DNA from 3 places in the Arthrobacter sp. N1 genome. Region 1 is predicted to be linked to each of the others. Evidence: riboswitches for the same ligand, from Rfam matches in the RefSeq annotation. Region 1 holds a riboswitch; each other region holds the start of a gene.
What was found. A riboswitch is a leader RNA that binds a small molecule or an ion and turns the genes downstream of it on or off. The one in region 1 is predicted to bind S-adenosylmethionine.
Positions count from the first base shown of each region.

Region 2: another riboswitch for S-adenosylmethionine. It lies ahead of NVV32_RS06655 (AmiS/UreI family transporter); the one in region 1 lies ahead of NVV32_RS03055 (LLM class flavin-dependent oxidoreductase).
Region 3: another riboswitch for S-adenosylmethionine. It lies ahead of sfnG (dimethylsulfone monooxygenase SfnG); the one in region 1 lies ahead of NVV32_RS03055 (LLM class flavin-dependent oxidoreductase).

Region 1 covers NZ_CP102608.1:648,525-654,299, forward strand. Annotated here, with positions in the region: gene NVV32_RS03035 (TetR/AcrR family transcriptional regulator) at 1-150, shown strand, start outside; gene NVV32_RS03040 (GNAT family N-acetyltransferase) at 151-444, opposite strand; gene NVV32_RS03045 (STAS/SEC14 domain-containing protein) at 526-885, opposite strand; gene NVV32_RS03050 (SDR family NAD(P)-dependent oxidoreductase) at 1,016-1,774, shown strand; SAM riboswitch class IV at 1,872-1,985, shown strand; gene NVV32_RS03055 (LLM class flavin-dependent oxidoreductase) at 2,022-3,410, shown strand; gene NVV32_RS03060 (methionine ABC transporter ATP-binding protein) at 3,548-4,591, shown strand; gene NVV32_RS03065 (methionine ABC transporter permease) at 4,588-5,292, shown strand; gene NVV32_RS03070 (MetQ/NlpA family ABC transporter substrate-binding protein) at 5,391-5,775, shown strand, end outside.
Region 2 covers NZ_CP102608.1:1,487,937-1,493,711, reverse strand. Annotated here, with positions in the region: gene NVV32_RS06675 (M3 family metallopeptidase) at 1-488, shown strand, start outside; gene NVV32_RS06670 (GNAT family N-acetyltransferase) at 514-1,284, shown strand; gene pdxS (pyridoxal 5'-phosphate synthase lyase subunit PdxS) at 1,378-2,226, opposite strand; gene NVV32_RS06660 (spore photoproduct lyase family protein) at 2,511-3,614, opposite strand; SAM riboswitch class IV at 3,814-3,927, shown strand; gene NVV32_RS06655 (AmiS/UreI family transporter) at 3,963-4,574, shown strand; gene NVV32_RS06650 (acyl-CoA dehydrogenase family protein) at 4,637-5,775, shown strand, end outside.
Region 3 covers NZ_CP102608.1:316,175-321,949, reverse strand. Annotated here, with positions in the region: gene NVV32_RS01595 (ABC transporter permease) at 1-231, shown strand, start outside; gene acs (acetate--CoA ligase) at 222-2,189, shown strand; gene NVV32_RS01585 (C40 family peptidase) at 2,254-3,144, opposite strand; cyclic di-AMP (ydaO/yuaA leader) riboswitch at 3,148-3,323, opposite strand; gene NVV32_RS01580 (hypothetical protein) at 3,459-3,734, opposite strand; SAM riboswitch class I at 3,839-3,942, shown strand; gene sfnG (dimethylsulfone monooxygenase SfnG) at 3,948-5,114, shown strand; gene NVV32_RS01570 (O-acetylhomoserine aminocarboxypropyltransferase/cysteine synthase family protein) at 5,114-5,775, shown strand, end outside.

The sequences.
Region 1 (5,775 bases):
GATCTCGCCCCGCAGCTGTCGATCCTGGCCGAGGGTGCACAGACGACGGCGGCGATCGCCCGCACCTCCGACGCCGCCGGCCATGCACGGAGGGCTGCCGAGGTGCTCGTCGACGCTGCGCTCATGCGCCCGTCACGTCGTGCCGGCTGATCAGCCGACCAGGTCGCGGTACTCGGGGTGGTCGTCGATGAACGCCGCGACGAACTCGCACTCGGGCACCACCGTCAGGCGCCGGTCCCGTGCGTCGTCGAGCGCGTGGCGGATCAGGGTGCTGCCGACGCCACGGCCCTCCAGGTCCTCGTCGACCACGGTGTGCGTGAAGACGATGGTGTCATCGGAGAGCTCGTAGGCGGCGATGCCCGCCGGATCGCCGTCGAGTGCTGCCTCGTAACGGCTCTTCGCCTTGTTGTCGGTGACGGCCACGTCTGGATGCTCGCTGCTCATGGAGTCACTCTGGCACCCGCGCCGACAGGCGGTCAACGACACGACGCTGGGCGTGCGCGGCTCCTCCCCTGGCTCCGGGAGCTAGGCCGGAGCGTGCGACGAGCTCGATTCGAGGAGCCAGGCGACGGCGTCGGTCTCCGAGGTGAAGTACCGGGTCGCGGTGGGGGAGCGGTGGGAGAAGCCCGACATCACTTCGTCCACGACGTCCTGGCCGACCAGCGCCACCCTGGAGAATCCGCGGTAGCTGCTCATCCCGATCCGGGCCTCGGGCGTGATGCCCGTGATTCCGTGCATGTGGACGAGGAGCGGCAGGGCCGTCGGTCCGTGGAACTCGGCGAGGGCCGCGGCCGCGGCGACGGCGTACGGGTGGGTGATCTCGACACCGCGTCGCCAGCGCAGTCTCAGGATCCCGCGGTCGAAGTTCGCGGTGAACGGGTCCATCGAAGTCCTTCGATCGGCGGCTGGGGGCATTGATCAGCCAGCGTAGCAAGACGCACCCCCGGATCGCTTCGACCGTCCACAGGTGCCCATTCCGCCGTACGGGGGCCGTGCAGGTTGTAGCCTCCTGTCCATGACACTGAGCATTCTGGTGACCGGGGCCAGTCGAGGTATCGGCGCAGCCATCGCCCTGGACCTGTCCGGGCGGGGGCACCGCATCGCCGTGCACGCGGGGCGGGACACGGCGGCGGCGGAGGCCGTCCGGGACGGACTCCCCGGAGCGGGTCACACCGTCGTGGTCGGCGATGTCGGTGATCCTGACGCCTGCCGGCGCATCGTCGACAGTGCCGTCGACTCCCTCGGCGGAATCGACGTGCTGGTCAACAACGCGGGCATCTTCGAGGCGCATCCCGTCGACGGCACGTCCTTCGAGGAATGGCAACAGGCCTGGCGCCGCACCCTCGACGTGAACCTGCTCGGTCCGGCGAACCTCGCGTGGCTCGTGGCGCAGCACCTCGTCGGACGCCCCGCAGGTCCGGAGGGCGGGCGCCTCATCAGCGTCGGGTCCCGGGGCGCCTACCGCGGTGAACCCGCCACGCCCGCGTACGGTGCGAGCAAGGCGGGGCTGCACGCACTGACGCAGTCGCTCGCCGTCGCCCTCGCGCCGCACGGGATCCTCGCCGCCGCCGTCGCGCCAGGCTTCGTCGAGACCGACATGGGCAGGACCGTCCTCGACGGTCCGGGCGGGGACGCGGTGCGCGCGCAGAGCCCGTTCAACCGCGTGGCGACGCCGGAGGACATCGCCCGGACGGTGGGCTGGCTCGCCACCGACGCGCCGCTCTGGGTCAGCGGGACCGTGGTGGACGCCAACGGGGCGTCCTACCTGAGGTGAGGCCGGCCCGGCGGGCCGTCCACCACATTGCCTCGTGACGTTCTGTGACGACGGCCGATGGACGCCTGCAGGGCCTCGCCCTTAGGCTCGGGAGCAGAATCAAGAGTTCCAACGCAAAACCCTGGTTTGTTGGACGGCAACCCTCTCGCTGTAGCGGGGTGCCCCAGGTGAGGATTCGGCCCGTCATGCACCGTGCGGGCAAGTATGGCGCTTCCTTCCGGCAGTGCCCCGGACACGAGGATCCTTCATGACCTCTGCACCCCGCCGTATCCGCTTCAATGCCTTCGACATGAACTGCGGGGGCCACCAGTCGCCCGGTCTCTGGCGGCACCCTGAGGACCAGTCCTGGCGCTACAAGGACCTGCGCTACTGGGCGGACCTCGCGCAGACCCTGGAGAAGGGCCTGTTCGACGGCATCTTCATCGCGGACGTCCTCGGCACCTACGACGTCTTCGGCGGCTCCAACGAGGCGACCCTGCGCCAGGGGACGCAGACGCCGGTCAACGACCCTTTCCTGCTCGTCTCCGCGATGGCCCTCGTCACGGAACACCTCGGCTTCGGCGTCACGGCCGGCACTGCCTACGAGCACCCGTACCCCTTCGCGCGGCGCCTCTCCACCCTCGACCACCTGACCGACGGCCGCGTGGGCTGGAACGTCGTCACCGGCTACCTACCCTCCGCGGCCCGCAACATGGGCCACGAGGACCAGCTGGAGCACGACCAGCGCTACGACCACGCCGACGAATACCTCGAGGTGCTCTACAAGCTCCTCGAAGGCTCCTGGGAGGACGACGCCGTGGTCCGGGATCGTAGGACCGGCGTCTTCACCGATCCGGCGAAGGTCCACGAGATCCAGCACGACGGCACGTTCTTCACCGTTCCCGGCATCCACCTCAGCGAACCGTCGCCCCAGCGCACCCCCGTCATCTACCAGGCGGGGGCCTCCCCGCGGGGTATCGCCTTCGCGGCAGGCAACGCGGAAGCGGTCTTCGTCGGCTCGCCCACGAAGGCCCTCCTGAAGGACGCCGTCCACAGGATCCGCGACGCCGTCGAGGCCGAGGGGCGCGACCGCTACTCCGTACGCATCTACACGATGCTGACCGTCATCACGGACGAGACCGAGGAGAAGGCGCACGCCAAGCACGCCGACTACCAGCAGTACGTCAGCTACGAGGGCGCGCTCGTCCTGCTCTCCGGCTGGCTGGGCATCGACCTCAGCGTCTACGACCCCGACGAGCCGATCGGCACTGTGCAGTCCAATGCCATCCAGTCCGCGGTGGCGAACTTCCAGAAAGTGAACGACGACGGCCTCCCCTGGACCGTCCGCGACATCGCCGCGTGGGCCGGTATCGGCGGGCTGGGGCCGAGGGTCGTCGGGTCCGGCGCGCAGGTGGCCGACGAGCTGCAGTCCTGGGTCGAGGAGACGGACGTGGACGGGTTCAACCTCGCCTACGCCATCACGCCGGGCTCCTTCGAGGATGTCATCACCCATGTGGTGCCCGAGCTGCAGAAGCGCGGCGCGTATCCGACGGCCTACGCGGAGGGGACGCTCCGCCAGAAGCTGTTCGGCAAGGGTGACCGGCTTCCCGCCGAGCACCGCGGTGCAGGCTACCGGCTCCAGCCCGCCCGCCCCTGACGCACCCGTCCCGCCGCACCTCCGCGACACCCCGCTCCCGCTCGCCCCTGGCGCACCCGTCCGACCGCACATCCACGGCGCCCGCGACGCTTGCACTCCAGCCCATCCCGACCCGCTCGACCTTCCCGAGGAACCCCATGATCTCGCTGAGACACCTGACCAAGACCTACGGCCGCGGCGACGCCGCCGTCACCGTGCTCGACCACCTCGACTTCGAGGTGCCCACCGGGCGGATCGCCGCCGTGGTCGGCCCGAGCGGTGCCGGCAAGAGCACCCTCGCGCAGTGCATCAACCTCCTCGAACGCCCCACGTCGGGGTCCGTCGTCGTGAACGGTGAGGACCTCTCCGGCCTGCCCGAGAAGCGCCTCCGCGACGCCCGGCGCCGGATCGGCACCGTCTTCCAGTCCTCGAGCCTGCTCAGCCGCCGCACGGCCGCCGAGAACATCGCCCTGCCCCTCGACTTCCTCGGAGTGACTCCGCAGGAGACGAGGAGCCGGGTCGGTGAACTGCTGGAGCGCGTGGGACTCACCGACAAGGCGGGCCACTACCCGTTCCAGCTCTCCGGCGGGCAGGCCCAGCGCGTCGGCATCGCCCGGGCGCTCGCGCTGCGTCCCTCCATCCTCCTGGCCGACGAAGCCACGTCCGGGCTGGACCCGGACACCACGCGCTCCGTCGTCGGACTCGTCCGCGAACTGCGCGACGACCTCGATCTCACGGTCGTGTTCATCACCCACGAGATGGACACGGTGCGGCAGGTCGCCGATACCGTCGCCCGGCTCGACCACGGGAGAATCGTAGAGCAGGGCAGCCTCGTGAACCTGCTGACCTCGCACGGCTCCCGCCTCGGGCGCTCGCTGCAGCCCCGTCGCGGCCACGCGGGACCGGAAGCCGGCACGCGGACCTGGTTCGTCACCTACGATTCCACCACCGTGCCCGGCGACTGGATCCAGCGCGTGACCGCCGACCTCGGCGCGAGCGTGCACCTCCTGGGGGCGTCGGTCGAGACCGTGCACGGCGTCAACACGGGCAGTGCGACGCTCGGCATCGGAACGGACGACGACGCCCGCGTCGTGGCGGCGCTCGCCCGGTGCGGACTGAGCGGCACTCCCGACCACTCCGCCGCATCCTTCGGTCCGACCGACGAGCGGATCCTCGCCGGAGCCCTCGAGGACGCGGCATGAGCGCCGTCGTCCTGCCGCGCGCCGACGTCCCCCTCGGGGACCTGCCCGCCCTCCTGCTCCCCGCCTACGGGCAGACCGTCACCATGGTGGGCATCGTCATGGCCGTGGTCCTCGTGATCGGGACCCCCCTCGGTGTGCTGCTCCACAACGCGGCTCCCGGCGGGCTCCACGAGCGCCCGGCACTGCACACCCTGCTCAGCTGGATCATCAGCATCGGCCGGTCGCTGCCCTTCCTCATCCTCATGGCGGCGATCGTGCCGTTCACGCGCTTCGTCACGGGTACGAACATCGGCATCGCCGCAGCGGTCGTGCCGATGTCGCTCGCGGGCATCGCCTTCTTCACGCGTATCGTCGAGAACGCCCTGCGCTCGGTGCCGCCGTCCATCATTCAGGTGGCACGGGCCGCGGGCGGGTCCCACCTCCAGATCATGCGGTCCGCGCAGTTCGGGGAGGCCGTCCCCGCGGTGATCGGCGGCCTCACCATCCAGGTGATCGCGATGATCGAGTACTCGGCCATCGCGGGCACCATCGGTGCCGGGGGCATCGGCTACGTCGCCGTCACCTACGGCTACCAGCGGTTCGACAACACCGTGATGCTCGCGACGATCGTGATCCTCGTCGTCACCGTCGCCCTCGTGCAGGTGGCCGGCGACCGCCTGGTCCGGTTCACCACGCCGCAGAAACGGCTCCAGCGCGCCTGACGCCGCGGCGTCGTCGGCTCCATCCCGCTCCACCGCCACCCGGTTCCCCTGCTCCACCCGACACCGCGCCCTCCGGCGCGCCCAGAAAGGCCTCCACCATGTCCGAGAACACCCCTTCCCCCTCCGCCGGCACACCGACCCCCGAGGCCGATCACGGCTTCACGCTCCGCACACGGCGCAGGGCCCCGTGGATCGCGGGAGGCGCCGTCGTCGTGCTCGCGGCCGGTGCCTTCATCGCCGTACCGCTCCTGAATCCCGCGGAATCCGCAGCCGAGACGGAGGGCGCCACCCTCCTCGTCGCCACCGCCGAGGGGAACCACGCCGAGCAGGCGCTCATCGAGTTCATCGACCGCGAGGTCGCACCGAAGTACGGCATCGACATCGAGTTCACGGGGCTCAGCGACAGCAACACCATCAACCGGGCGGTGAGCGAGGGCGAGGTGGCAGCGACCGTCTACCAGCACGAACTGTGGCTCGGGCAGG
Region 2 (5,775 bases), 840 kb from region 1:
CGCGCCACCACGAGACCGGGGAGGCGCTCCCCCAGGACGTCATCGACCGCATCCACGCGGCGGGCGCCTGGGGCGAGGGCTTCGAGACCACGGCCTACCTCGGCGCCGCCCTCCTGGACCTCGCCTGGCACTCCATCCCCTCCGGCACGGTGGTCGAGGACCCGCTCGCCTTCGAGGCCGCCGCCCTCGCGGACGCGGGGGTGGATTTCGCGCCGGTCCCGCCGCGCTACCGTACGTCCTACTTCAAGCACATCTTCGCCGGCGGGTACGCGGCGTCCTACTACGCCTACATCTGGAGCGAGATGCTCGACGCCGACACGGTCGAGTGGTTCAGGACTTCCGGCGGCCTGACGCGCGGGAACGGCGACCACTTCCGGCGCGAGCTGCTGTCACGGGGCAACAGCATCGATCCGCTGGAGGCCTTCCGCCGGTTCCGCGGACGCGACGCGGACCTGCAGCCCCTGCTCGTGCGTCGCGGTCTCGCGTGAGACGCGTCCGCGCGGGCGCACCCGCATGGTGACCATCGCGCAGTGCCAGCGGCTGGAGACGGCATGGTCGGCGGCGCTGGCGACGGCGACGGGTGGGAAGACGTTCTCGACGCACGGGAACACCTGGGTCTGGCTGCCGGCGCGGCGTGAGCTCGGGCTGATGTTCCCCTCCGCGGTCAGTGCCACCGCCGTGCGGCCCGCGCTGGCCGAAGGAGTGCGGCTCGGCGCCGCCTCGGTCCGCGTGTGGCTCAACGGGGCCGTGGACGCCGTCGAGCTCGGGGACCTGCGCTTCGAGCCGAGCTGGCAGCCGTGGTGGATGGCCGCACCGGTGTCGGCCGTCACCGGTGGCGCGGGCGTGGCGAAGGAGGGCGACGACGGCGGCGGGGACGCGGGCGCCGCCCGGCTGACGGACGAGGTGCCCGACTACATCGGACCCCTGGCGCAGGAACTGCGAGTGGTCCGATCGCAGCCCCGCCAGGCGTGGCATGCGGTGTCGCGGTCCGCCGGTACCGGCAACATCACCGGTGCGGCCTACTCGTTCTACCCGTCCGGCGTCGCCGGACTGCGCGGCCTCGGCGGCATCCATCACCTCGAGGTGCTGCCGGATCACCAGCGGCAGGGACTGGCGACCTCCCTGGTGGCGACGACGGCACGGCGGGCCGCGGCAGCCGGAGCCCTCGACCTCGCGGTCAACGCCACTCCCCAGGGCTATGCGTTCTTCTCCCGACGCGGCTTCACGCTGCTGGGCCGCGGGAAGACGTTCTCGCTGCAGCTCGACGGGTCCGCCGGTCGGTAGGCCGGTTCCGGCCGGGAACGGCAGGAGGACCGCAGCCCGTGCGGGCTGCGGTCCTCCTGAGGTCCTCGCGTCCCTGATCGGGGACGGGCAGTACTACCAGCCGCGCTCTGCGAGGCGGTGCGGCTGCGGGATCTCGTCCACGTTGATACCGACCATGGCTTCGCCGAGCCCGCGCGAGACCTTGGCGATCATGTCGGGGTCGTCGTGGAAGGTGGTCGCCTGGACGATGGCATTGGCGCGCTCGGCCGGGTTGCCGGACTTGAAGATGCCGGAACCGACGAACACGCCGTCCGCGCCGAGCTGCATCATCATCGCGGCGTCCGACGGCGTCGCGATCCCGCCGGCGGTGAAGAGCACCACGGGGAGGCGGCCGGCCGAGGCTACCTCCCTGACGAGCTCGTAGGGCGCCTGGAGTTCCTTGGCGGCGACGTAGAGCTCGTCCTCGGCCATGGAGGACAAGCGGTTGAGCTCCGCACGGATGGTGCGCATGTGCATCGTGGCGTTCGAGACGTCACCGGTGCCGGCCTCGCCCTTCGAGCGGATCATCGCAGCGCCCTCGTTGATGCGACGCAGCGCCTCACCGAGATTGGTGGCACCGCAGACGAAGGGGATCTGGAACTTCCACTTGTCGATGTGGTTCGTGTAGTCGGCCGGCGTGAGGACCTCCGACTCGTCGATGTAGTCGACGCCGAGCGACTGCAGGACCTGCGCCTCGACGAAGTGACCGATGCGTGCCTTGGCCATCACCGGGATGGAGACGGCCTCGATGATGCTGTCGATCATGTCGGGATCGCTCATCCGGGACACGCCGCCCTGGGCGCGGATGTCCGCGGGAACCCGCTCGAGCGCCATGACGGCCACTGCACCGGCGTCCTCGGCGATGCGGGCCTGATCGGCTGTGACGACATCCATGATGACGCCGCCCTTGAGCATTTCAGCCATACCCCGCTTGACCCGGCTCCCGCCGGTCTGTGCTGTGGTTGCCGAATTGTCTTCAACGGTGGACACAACTTGCCCCTCAAGGTAGAAAAAAGCTGACCCTTCATGATACGACGCCCGGGGCACTGTTCCGGCCGCCGTGGCGGCCCCCGGGAGAGCTGCCGGCCCGCCCGTTTCCAGGGGGGCGGTGGGTGCTGACAGGCCGTGGCGCTCGGCCAGGGGCGGTCCTATCACGGGGCTTGCACCTGGATTTCAGCGGACCGGGCGGATACGCCCGGATGCCCCGATCAGGTCCAGTAGAGGAGGCGCGCCGCCGGGACACGCCGCTCGAGCTCGTCGACGAACCAGGTCCGCATCTCGCTCATCGTCTGCTTCGGGTACACGTACTTGATCCCGCCGAACTTCGAGCGCTTCCGGCTCCGCAGGTCCTCGTCCATCTCGAGCTTCGTCCGCGGGTACCAGCCGAGCAGCACCTCCTTGCTGGCGGGCGTGAACCGGTGCGTGATGATCTCGGCCGTGAGGTCGACGTCCTCGATGCCGTCGAGGGCAGCGGCGACGTCGTCGAGCAACGCGCCGTACTGCTCACGCCAGCCGGGGACGGGCATGATGGGGGCGATGGTCAGGCCCACACGGTAGCCTGCCGCCGCGACCGCGCGGAGCGCCGTGAGCCGTGCGGGCATCCTGGCCGTCCCGCCCTCGAAGCGGTTGGCCACCTCGGCGGCGTTGACCGAGAAGCGCACCCGTGTCCGGCCGCCGTGATCCAGCGTCACCAGCTCGCCGACGTCGTCGAACTTCGTGGTGAACCTCAGCTGGACGTCCTCGCCGAATTCTCCCGAGCCCACGCGGGAGATCGCCGCCGCGAGCGAGCCCGTCACGTTCTCGATGCCGAGCGGATCGGTGTAGCAGGACATCTCGAAGGTGGTGCCCTCGCCACCTCGCTCGATGGTGCCGCTGGTCACGGAACCCCGGCCGGCGTGCGTGCGCACCCCGTCGAGGACGTCGTCGAGGTTCGCGTAGACGCGGGTCACCGGCGGACCCTGGAGCGAGCCGGCCAGATAGCAGTACTGGCAGTGGGCGGGACAACCCTTCGCGAGGTCGATCCGCCAGTCGGCACTCGGGGGGATCGGCTGGGGCTTCAGCGCACTGGGCGGTGCGACGACGACGGCCAAAGTGTTCTTCGCCGACGCATAGGTCTCCCGTTCCGTGGCGCCGCGGAGCCCCGTCAGGGCGTTACCGGGGAGGACGCGGATGTCCTCCACTCCGGCTGCCTCACAGCGGCGGACGATCTCCGCGGTGTGCGGCAGGTCGGAGGCTGCACGCGTGATCAGCACATGGCGCGGGACCCACAGGCGCGTGGGGGTGATCGTGGTCAGATCCTGTTCCTGGGGCATCGTCATCACCTTCTACAACACTGCGAAGGGTGCTTATGTTCCGCGGGCGACGGGTGTCGGGCACCGGTCTCCGGGGCGAGGCGGACCGAGCATCCCGGTCTGCCACGTGAGGCTGCGGGGCGTCATCGGAGGTCATCGGGGGTCACGCTCCGACGCATTCCGGCACACCGGCGGTGGGACGGCCTAGCCTCGGAGGACAGATCAAGAGTTCCGACGCGAAGCCCTGGCTCGTCGGACGGCAACCCCCTCCGTGGCGGGGTGCCCCAGGTGACGATCAGGCCCCGCGCAGCCCGCGTCGGGGCAAGCACGGCGCGCACCCCTGGTCCGCGTCCTGACGACGGGACACCCATGTCGTACATCTGCCTCCTGCTCTCCGGGGCCGCCCTGCTGATCAACGGCGTCTCCCTGCTCGGCCGCGTGACCCCGCGCGACGCCGGTTTCTTCAACATCGCGATCGGCCTGCTGCAACTGGTCGTGGCGCTGCTCGTCGCCTCGTCCGATCCCGGCGCCGCCGGATCGGCGGCCGGGATCGTCCTGTTCGGCCTGACCTACCTGTACGTGGGGCTGGGCTCGGTCGCAGGCCTCGGATCGGCCGGCGTCGGCTGGTTCTGCGGCTTCGTCGCCGTGCTCGCCCTCGTCCTCGCCGGCACGGCAGCCCGCGAGGACCCTGTGAGCTCGGTGCTCTGGATCAGCTGGGCCGCGCTCTGGACCCTGTTCTTCCTGCTCCTCGCCCGCGGCGCGGAGCGCCTCACGCGGGTCACCGGCTGGAGCGCGATCCTCGTGGGCACAATCAGCACCGTGGTCCCCGCGCTGCTCGGCCTCAACGGCGCCTGGCCGGGCGGGACGACGGCCGTCATCGCGACGGCCGTGGTCCTCGGTGCCCTCTTCGCGGTCGCCGTCACCCTCGGCGGCCGGCCCGTACCGGTCATCGCCGCGCAGCCGGTCGCCGTCGACGCCTGACAACCGCTCTACACCCCTCCCGCGCCCTGTCCGCCCTGCATCCCTTCATCGAAAGGTCCGTCATGACCACCATCACGAACATCACCCGCACTGCCGATGCCGACTACGAGCTCCTCGCCGCCCGCTTCCGCCCGCTCTTCGCCAGGATCGCCGACGGAGCCTCGCGGCGGGACCGTGAGCACGAACTCCCCCGCGCCGAGATCCGTGCCCTGATCGACGCGGGCTTCGGCGCCCTCCGGGTCCCCGTGGCCGCCGGCGGTTTCGGCGCCTCCCTACCCCAGCTGTTCCGGCTGCTCACCGAGCTCGCCGCGGCCGACCCGAACATCCCGCAGGCCCTGCGTGGCCACTTCGCCTTCGTGGAGGACCGGCTGGTCTCCTCGGGCCCGCACCGCGAGACGTGGCTCAGGCGGTTCGTCGACGGCGAGACGGTCGGGAACTCCTGGACCGAGGTGGGCGGCGTCACGATCGGCGACGTGATCACCAAGGTCAGTCCCGATCCGGACTCCGGGGGGTTCCTCGTCAGCGGCACCAAGTACTACTCCACAGGCAGCATCTTCGCCGACTGGATCGACACCTTCGCCCAGCGCACCGACAACGGCGTCAAGGTGATCGCCGTCGTCAGTGCCCACCAGCCGGGGGTCACGCACGCCGACGACTGGGACGGCTTCGGCCAGCAGACCACCGGCTCCGGGACGTCGACGTTCGACGCAGCACGCGTCGACGCCGAGAACGTCATCGACTTCGATACCCGGTTCGCCTACCAGACCGCGTTCTACCAGGCGGTGCTGCTTGCGGTCCTTGCCGGGACCATCAAGGGCGCGGAGCACGACGTCGCCCGCGAGGTCCGGACCAGGACGCGGATCTTCAGCCACGGGAATGCTCCATCCTTCGCGGCCGATCCCCAGATCCTGCAGGTCGTCGGGGAGGTGTCCGCGGCCGCGTATGCGGCGGAGGCGACGGTCGAGCGTGCCGCGCGGGCGCTGCAGCACGCCTACGAGGGCGCGTTCCTCGATGACGAGGCCGAGGACGAGCGGCGCAACGACGTCGCCGAGCTAGAGACCGCGAAGGCCCAGGTGATCCTGTCCGCCCTCGCCACGCGGGCTACGTCCGACGTCTTCGGCGCCCTCGCGGCCTCGGGCGTGAGCACGGCGAAGAACCTCGACCGCCACTGGCGCAACGCGCGCACCGCCGCCAACCACAA
Region 3 (5,775 bases), 330 kb from region 1:
CCCGCCCTGTTCTCCGGCCTGCGGCTGGCGCTCGCCCAGTCGTGGCTGTTCCTCGTCGCGGCGGAGCTCATCGCCTCGTCGATGGGGCTCGGCTTCCTGCTCGTCGACTCCCAGCAGAACGGGCGCGTGGACCGCATCCTCCTCGCCATCATCCTGCTGGCGATCATCGGCAAGACCACGGACGCCCTGCTCGGGATCGCCGAGCGCTGGGCGGTGCGCCGGTGGGCCTAGGCACGACGACGCACGCCGCGGCACCCGCGCAGGACGAGGCGGCGCGCCTGGCCTTCTGGGCCGAGCAGGCGGCCCGGCTCGAATGGACCGGACCCTGGGACACACTGCACTCCTTCGCGAAGGCAGAGCCCCGGGCGGACGGGACGCTGAGCGTCCCCGTCATCGAATGGTTCGCCGGCGGAACTCTGAACGTCGCCGTCAACTGCGCGGACCGGCATGTCCGTGCCGGTCGCGGGGACCGCGTGGCCCTGCACTTCGAGGGTGAACCCGGTGACCGCCGGACGGTGACCTACGCGGACCTGCAGGACGAGGTGTGCCGTGCGGCGAATGCGCTGCTCGCCCTCGGGATCGGGAAGGGCGACCGCGTGGTCGTGTATCTCCCGGTCCTCGTCGAGACCGTCGTCATCACCCTCGCGTGCGCGCGGATCGGCGCGGTCCACTCGCTCGTCTTCGGCGGGTTCTCCGCCGAGGCGCTGCGCTTCCGCGTGGAGGACACCGGAGCCAGACTCCTCGTCACCACGGACGGCCAGTACCGCCGCGGAACGGCCGTGCCGGTCAAGGCGAACGCGGACGCCGCCGTGGCGGGCAGCAGCAGCATCGAGCACGTCCTCGTGATCCGGCGCACCGGCTCGGACGTCCCGTGGACGGACGGCCGCGACGTCTGGTGGCACGACGCCGTCGACGCCGCGCCCAGCGACCACGAGCCGGAGGCGTTCGACGCCGAGACGCCCCTGTTCATCATGTACACCTCGGGGACCACGGGCAGGCCGAAGGGTCTGGTCCACACCGCGGGCGGTTACCTCACGCAGGCGTCGTGGAGCTTCGAGCACCTGTTCAGCCACCCCGATCCGGCGCAGCGCGACGACGACGTGCACTGGTGCACCGCCGATCTCGCCTGGGTGACGGCACACACCTACGAGATCTACGGTCCGCTCTCCAACGGCGCCACGCAGGTGATCTTCGAAGGCACACCCGACACGCCCCACCCCGGCCGCCACTTCGAGATCATCGAACGCTACGGCGTGACGAGCTACTACACGGCGCCCACCCTGGTCCGTTCCCTCATGGGCTGGTTCCCGGACGGTGTCCCGTCCACCTGGGACCTCTCGAGCCTCCGCGTCCTCGGGACGGTCGGCGAGGCCGTGAACCCCGAAGCCTGGCGCTGGTTCCGCCGGAACCTCGGCCGCGACGAGCTCCCCGTCGTCGACACGTGGTGGCAGTCCGAGACCGGCGCCACGATCCTCTCCCCCAGCCCCACGGACTCCTCGTTCAAGCCGGGCTGCGCGGCGCGGGCCCTGCCGGGGGTCTCCACGCGGATCGTCGACCGGCACGGCGCGGCGGTGCCGGCGGGCGAGCAGGGCCTGATCGTCGTCGACCGTCACGGCCCTGCGATGGCCCGGACCGTCTGGGGCGATCCCCAGCGCTACCTCGACTCCTACTGGCGGATGTTCGCTGCCGAGGGGTGGTTCCTCGCCGGCGACGGCGCGCGGTACGACGACGACGGCGACACCTGGATCCTCGGGCGCGTGGACGACGTGATCAACGTGTCCGGTCACCGGCTGTCGACGATCGAGATCGAGTCGGCCCTCGTCGCCCACCCGCTCGTCGTCGAGGCGGGCGTGTGCCCGATCGCCCATCCGGTGACGGGCCATGCCATCGCGGCCTTCGTGGTGCTGGCCACCGGTACCGATCCGTCGATCGACGTCTCCGGGACGCTGCGGGCCCAGGTCGCCGAGGCGATCGGCCCGATCGCACGCCCCTCGGCCGTCGTGGTCGTCGAGGACGTGCCGAAGACGCGCTCCGGCAAGATCATGCGGCGCCTGCTCACTCAGCTCTTCGAGGGCACGGAGCTGGGGGACACGACATCCCTGCAGAACGAGGGGTGCATCCCCGGGATCCAGGACGTCCTCCGCCTCAGCGTCCGAGGCGCCACTCCGACAGGTCTGCACCGCGGTTAAACGAAGGAGACGGCAGGCGCCCCGTCCAAGCGCCTGCCGTCTCCCGTGCGTGGTCCGTCCGGTATTAGCCCACCCGGACGAAGGATGCTCCCGGAAGATCCGAGAGAGGGTGCTGCATGGTGGCGTTGATGCCGTTCATGCCGCTGCTGATGACCTGGCCGCCGCCGACGTAGACGGCCACGTGGCCGCCCGTGATGACGAGGTCACCGGGAGCGGGGGTGGACACCTGGGCGCCGAACTGGAAGAACTGCGAGGGGCCGAGATCTCCGACGGAGATACCTGCCGCGCGCAGGGCCTTCTCGACCAGCACGGTGCAGTCCTGCACGGCACCGGCAGCGAGCTGCGCCCGGGCGGAGCCGAGGATGGCGCCCGCGGCGTTGCCCGAGGGAGCGGTCTCGGCGGCGACCGGGGTGATCGCTGCCGAGGCCAGGTAGACACCCGATCCGGCTTCCGTGGACACGGCCGGAGCCGGAGCGATTGCGGCGGCCTGCTGGACGGCAGGAGCAGCTGGTGCTGCGGCGACCGGGGCGGACACCGTCTGGGCCGGCGCCGCGACAGCAGCACCGGCGGCGGGGATGACGATCGTCTGTCCGGGGAAGATGACCGATGCGAGCGAGAGGCCGTTGGCGGTCAGGACCGTGGTGAGCTCGACGCCGTAGCGGGCCGAGATGGCACCCAGGGTGTCGCCGGCGGCGACGGTGTGGGCGGTGCCCGCGGCGCTTGCTGCGGCAGCGGGGGCGACCGCGGCGGTCTGAGCCGTCGTGCCCTCGGCGGTGTAGGTGCCGGCGTGTGCGGTGCCGACGGCGCTGAGGGCGAGGCCCGACGTCACGGCGACGATGGCGACCGGGCGGCCCACGGCGGTGGCTCCGCTCTTCGCGGCGCGGGACAGGCCCTGCAGCGCGAGGTTTCCGTCGACGTCCGCGCGGTGGCGTGCCGGTGAAGTGATTCGTGACATGGTTCTATACCTCTCCCATGCCTGCGGGGTGAGCTGTCGGGTTCGGATGGGAGTCACCCGGCCGCGGGCACCGCCGGTGGGCGGTGCGGTGCGACTTAACCCCGAGGACGCGTGCAGGGATCCTGCGCGTCCGGTGGAACTGATGGTTCCCCCGTCCCTGCCTTCGGTGTATGCGGACGTATCCCGATCGGCGGCAGGGCTCGGCAATCCGTGCGGGAGCGCCCCACGTGGACGGGAGCACCGACTGAGAGTACCCAGCGCTCCGGGCGTTTGTCACATTTCTGTAACGGGGCGTATCCTGCCCTTCCCGCCGGTCACCGATCGCCCTGCGGCGTGCGCTCCCGGCGCGATCCCGCGGAACGCCACCGGCGGAAGGCGAGCACGGTCCCCGTCGCGCTGAGGATCAGCAGGCCGCACTGCTGCACGAAGAACCACACTCCGACGGATGTCCCGCCGATACTCGATGCCGTCACGATGCTGCCGCCCAGGACGAGCGTGAGGACGGCACCGACCCAGCACAGGGTGTTCCACAGGAGGCGCTCCTGCTCGCGCGTAGCAGCCCTCCACTCCTCGGTTCCGCCGTGATCCATGCACCAACCCTAGGCGTACGGACCAGGACTCCGCCCTGACATCCGGCACCACGCAGAACGACACATTGTTTGGATTGTCGCGACCCCGATGTCACACTCGTGCTTGACCATCCCGAGCGGCCGAGAGATCTGGCTCATTGACGCCGCAGCAACCCTGGCCCCCGTGCACCACGGGGACAGTAGGGTGCTACTGCCAGAACGATGGAGGAAGTCATGAGCGTCGCCGACCTGTCCACTCCCCTGAAGTTCGCCTACTGGGTCCCCAACGTCAGTGGTGGTCTCGTGGTCTCGACCATCGAGCAGCGCACCAGCTGGGACTTCGACTACAACCGCAAGCTCGCCCGGATCGCGGAGGACGCCGGTTTCGAGTACGCCCTCTCGCAGACGCGGTACGCCGCCTCGTACGGCGCGGACAAGCAGCACGAGGCCACGAGCTTCTCGCTCGCCCTCCTCGCCGCGACCGAGAGACTCAAGGTGATCGCCGCCGTCCACCCCGGGATGTGGCACCCGGGCGTGCTGGCCAAGTTCATCATCACGGCCGACCACATCTCGAACGGCCGCGCGGCCGTGAACATCGTCTCCGGCTGGCTGAAGGACGAGTTCGTGAACTTCGGCCTCGAGTGGCTCGAGCACGACGAGCGCTATGTCCGCACGGAGGAGTTCATCCGCGTGCTCAGGGGCCTGTGGACCGAACAGGGCTACAGCCAGTCGGGGAAGTACTACGACATCACGGACTTCACACTGAGCCCCCCGCCCGTCGACGTCCCCGGCCGCCCGCACCCGGAAGTCTTCTTCGGCGGCAATTCGACGGCGGCGCAGGCCACTGCCGGCCGGGTCGCCGACTGGTACTTCTCGAACGGGAAGGACCTCGACGGCTTCAGGGAGAACATCGCCGGGGTGCAGGCCTCGGCCACCGCCGCCGGGCGCCGTCCCCGGTACGGGCTGAACGGCTTCGTCATCGCCCGCGACTCCGAGAAGGAGGCGCGTGACACGCTCCGTGAGATCGTGGCCAAGGCCCACCGTCCCGCGGTCGAGGGCTTCCGCGACGCCGTGCAGGAAGCGGGCGCCTCCACGAAGGACGGCAAGGGCATGTGGGCCGATTCCTCCTTCGAGGACCTCATCCAGTACAACGACGGCTTCCGGACGCAGCTGATCGGCACTCCGGAGCAGATCGCCGAGCGGATCGTCGAGTACAAGAAGATCGGCGTCAACCTCTTCCTGACCTGCTACCTGCACTTCCAGGAGGAGGTCGCCGCCTTCGGGACGGACATCCTCCCGATCGTGCGCGAGCTCGAGGCGGATGCGGCCCGCAGGGCCGGCGTCGACTTCGATCCGGACGAGACCCTCGCCGGAACCCATCCCAGCAAGGCAGGTGTCTGATGGCAGAACGTTCCTTCGGTTTCCGCACGCGTGCGCTCCACGCCGGCGGAACCCCCGACGCGACGCACGGCGCGCGGGCCGTCCCGATCTACCAGACCACGTCCTTCGTGTTCAAGGACACGAACGACGCCGCGAACCTCTTCGCGCTGCAGAAGTACGGCAACATCTACTCGCGCATCGGCAACCCCACCGTCGCGGCCTTCGAGGAGCGCATCGCCTCCCTCGAGGGCGGGATCGGCGCAGTGGCGACGGCGTCGGGCATGAGTGCCGAGTTCATCACCTTCGCGGCCCTGTGCCAGGCGGGCGATCACATCGTCGCCGCCTCCCAGTTGTACGGCGGGACGGTGACCCAGCTCGACGTCACGCTGCGCCGCTTCGGCATCGAGACCACCTTCGTGCCGGGCACCGACCCGGCGGACTACGCAGCGGCCATCCGCGAGAACACGAAGGCCGTCTACGCCGAGGTGATCGCGAACCCGTCCGGTGAGATCTCCGACCTCGCGGGACTCGCGAAGGTGGCGCACGACGCCGGCATCCCCTTCATCGTCGACTCCACACTGAGCACCCCCTACCTCGTGCGGCCCATCGAGCACGGCGCCGACATCGTCATCCACTCGGCCACCAAGTTCATCGGCGGCCACGGCACCACCCTCGGCGGCGT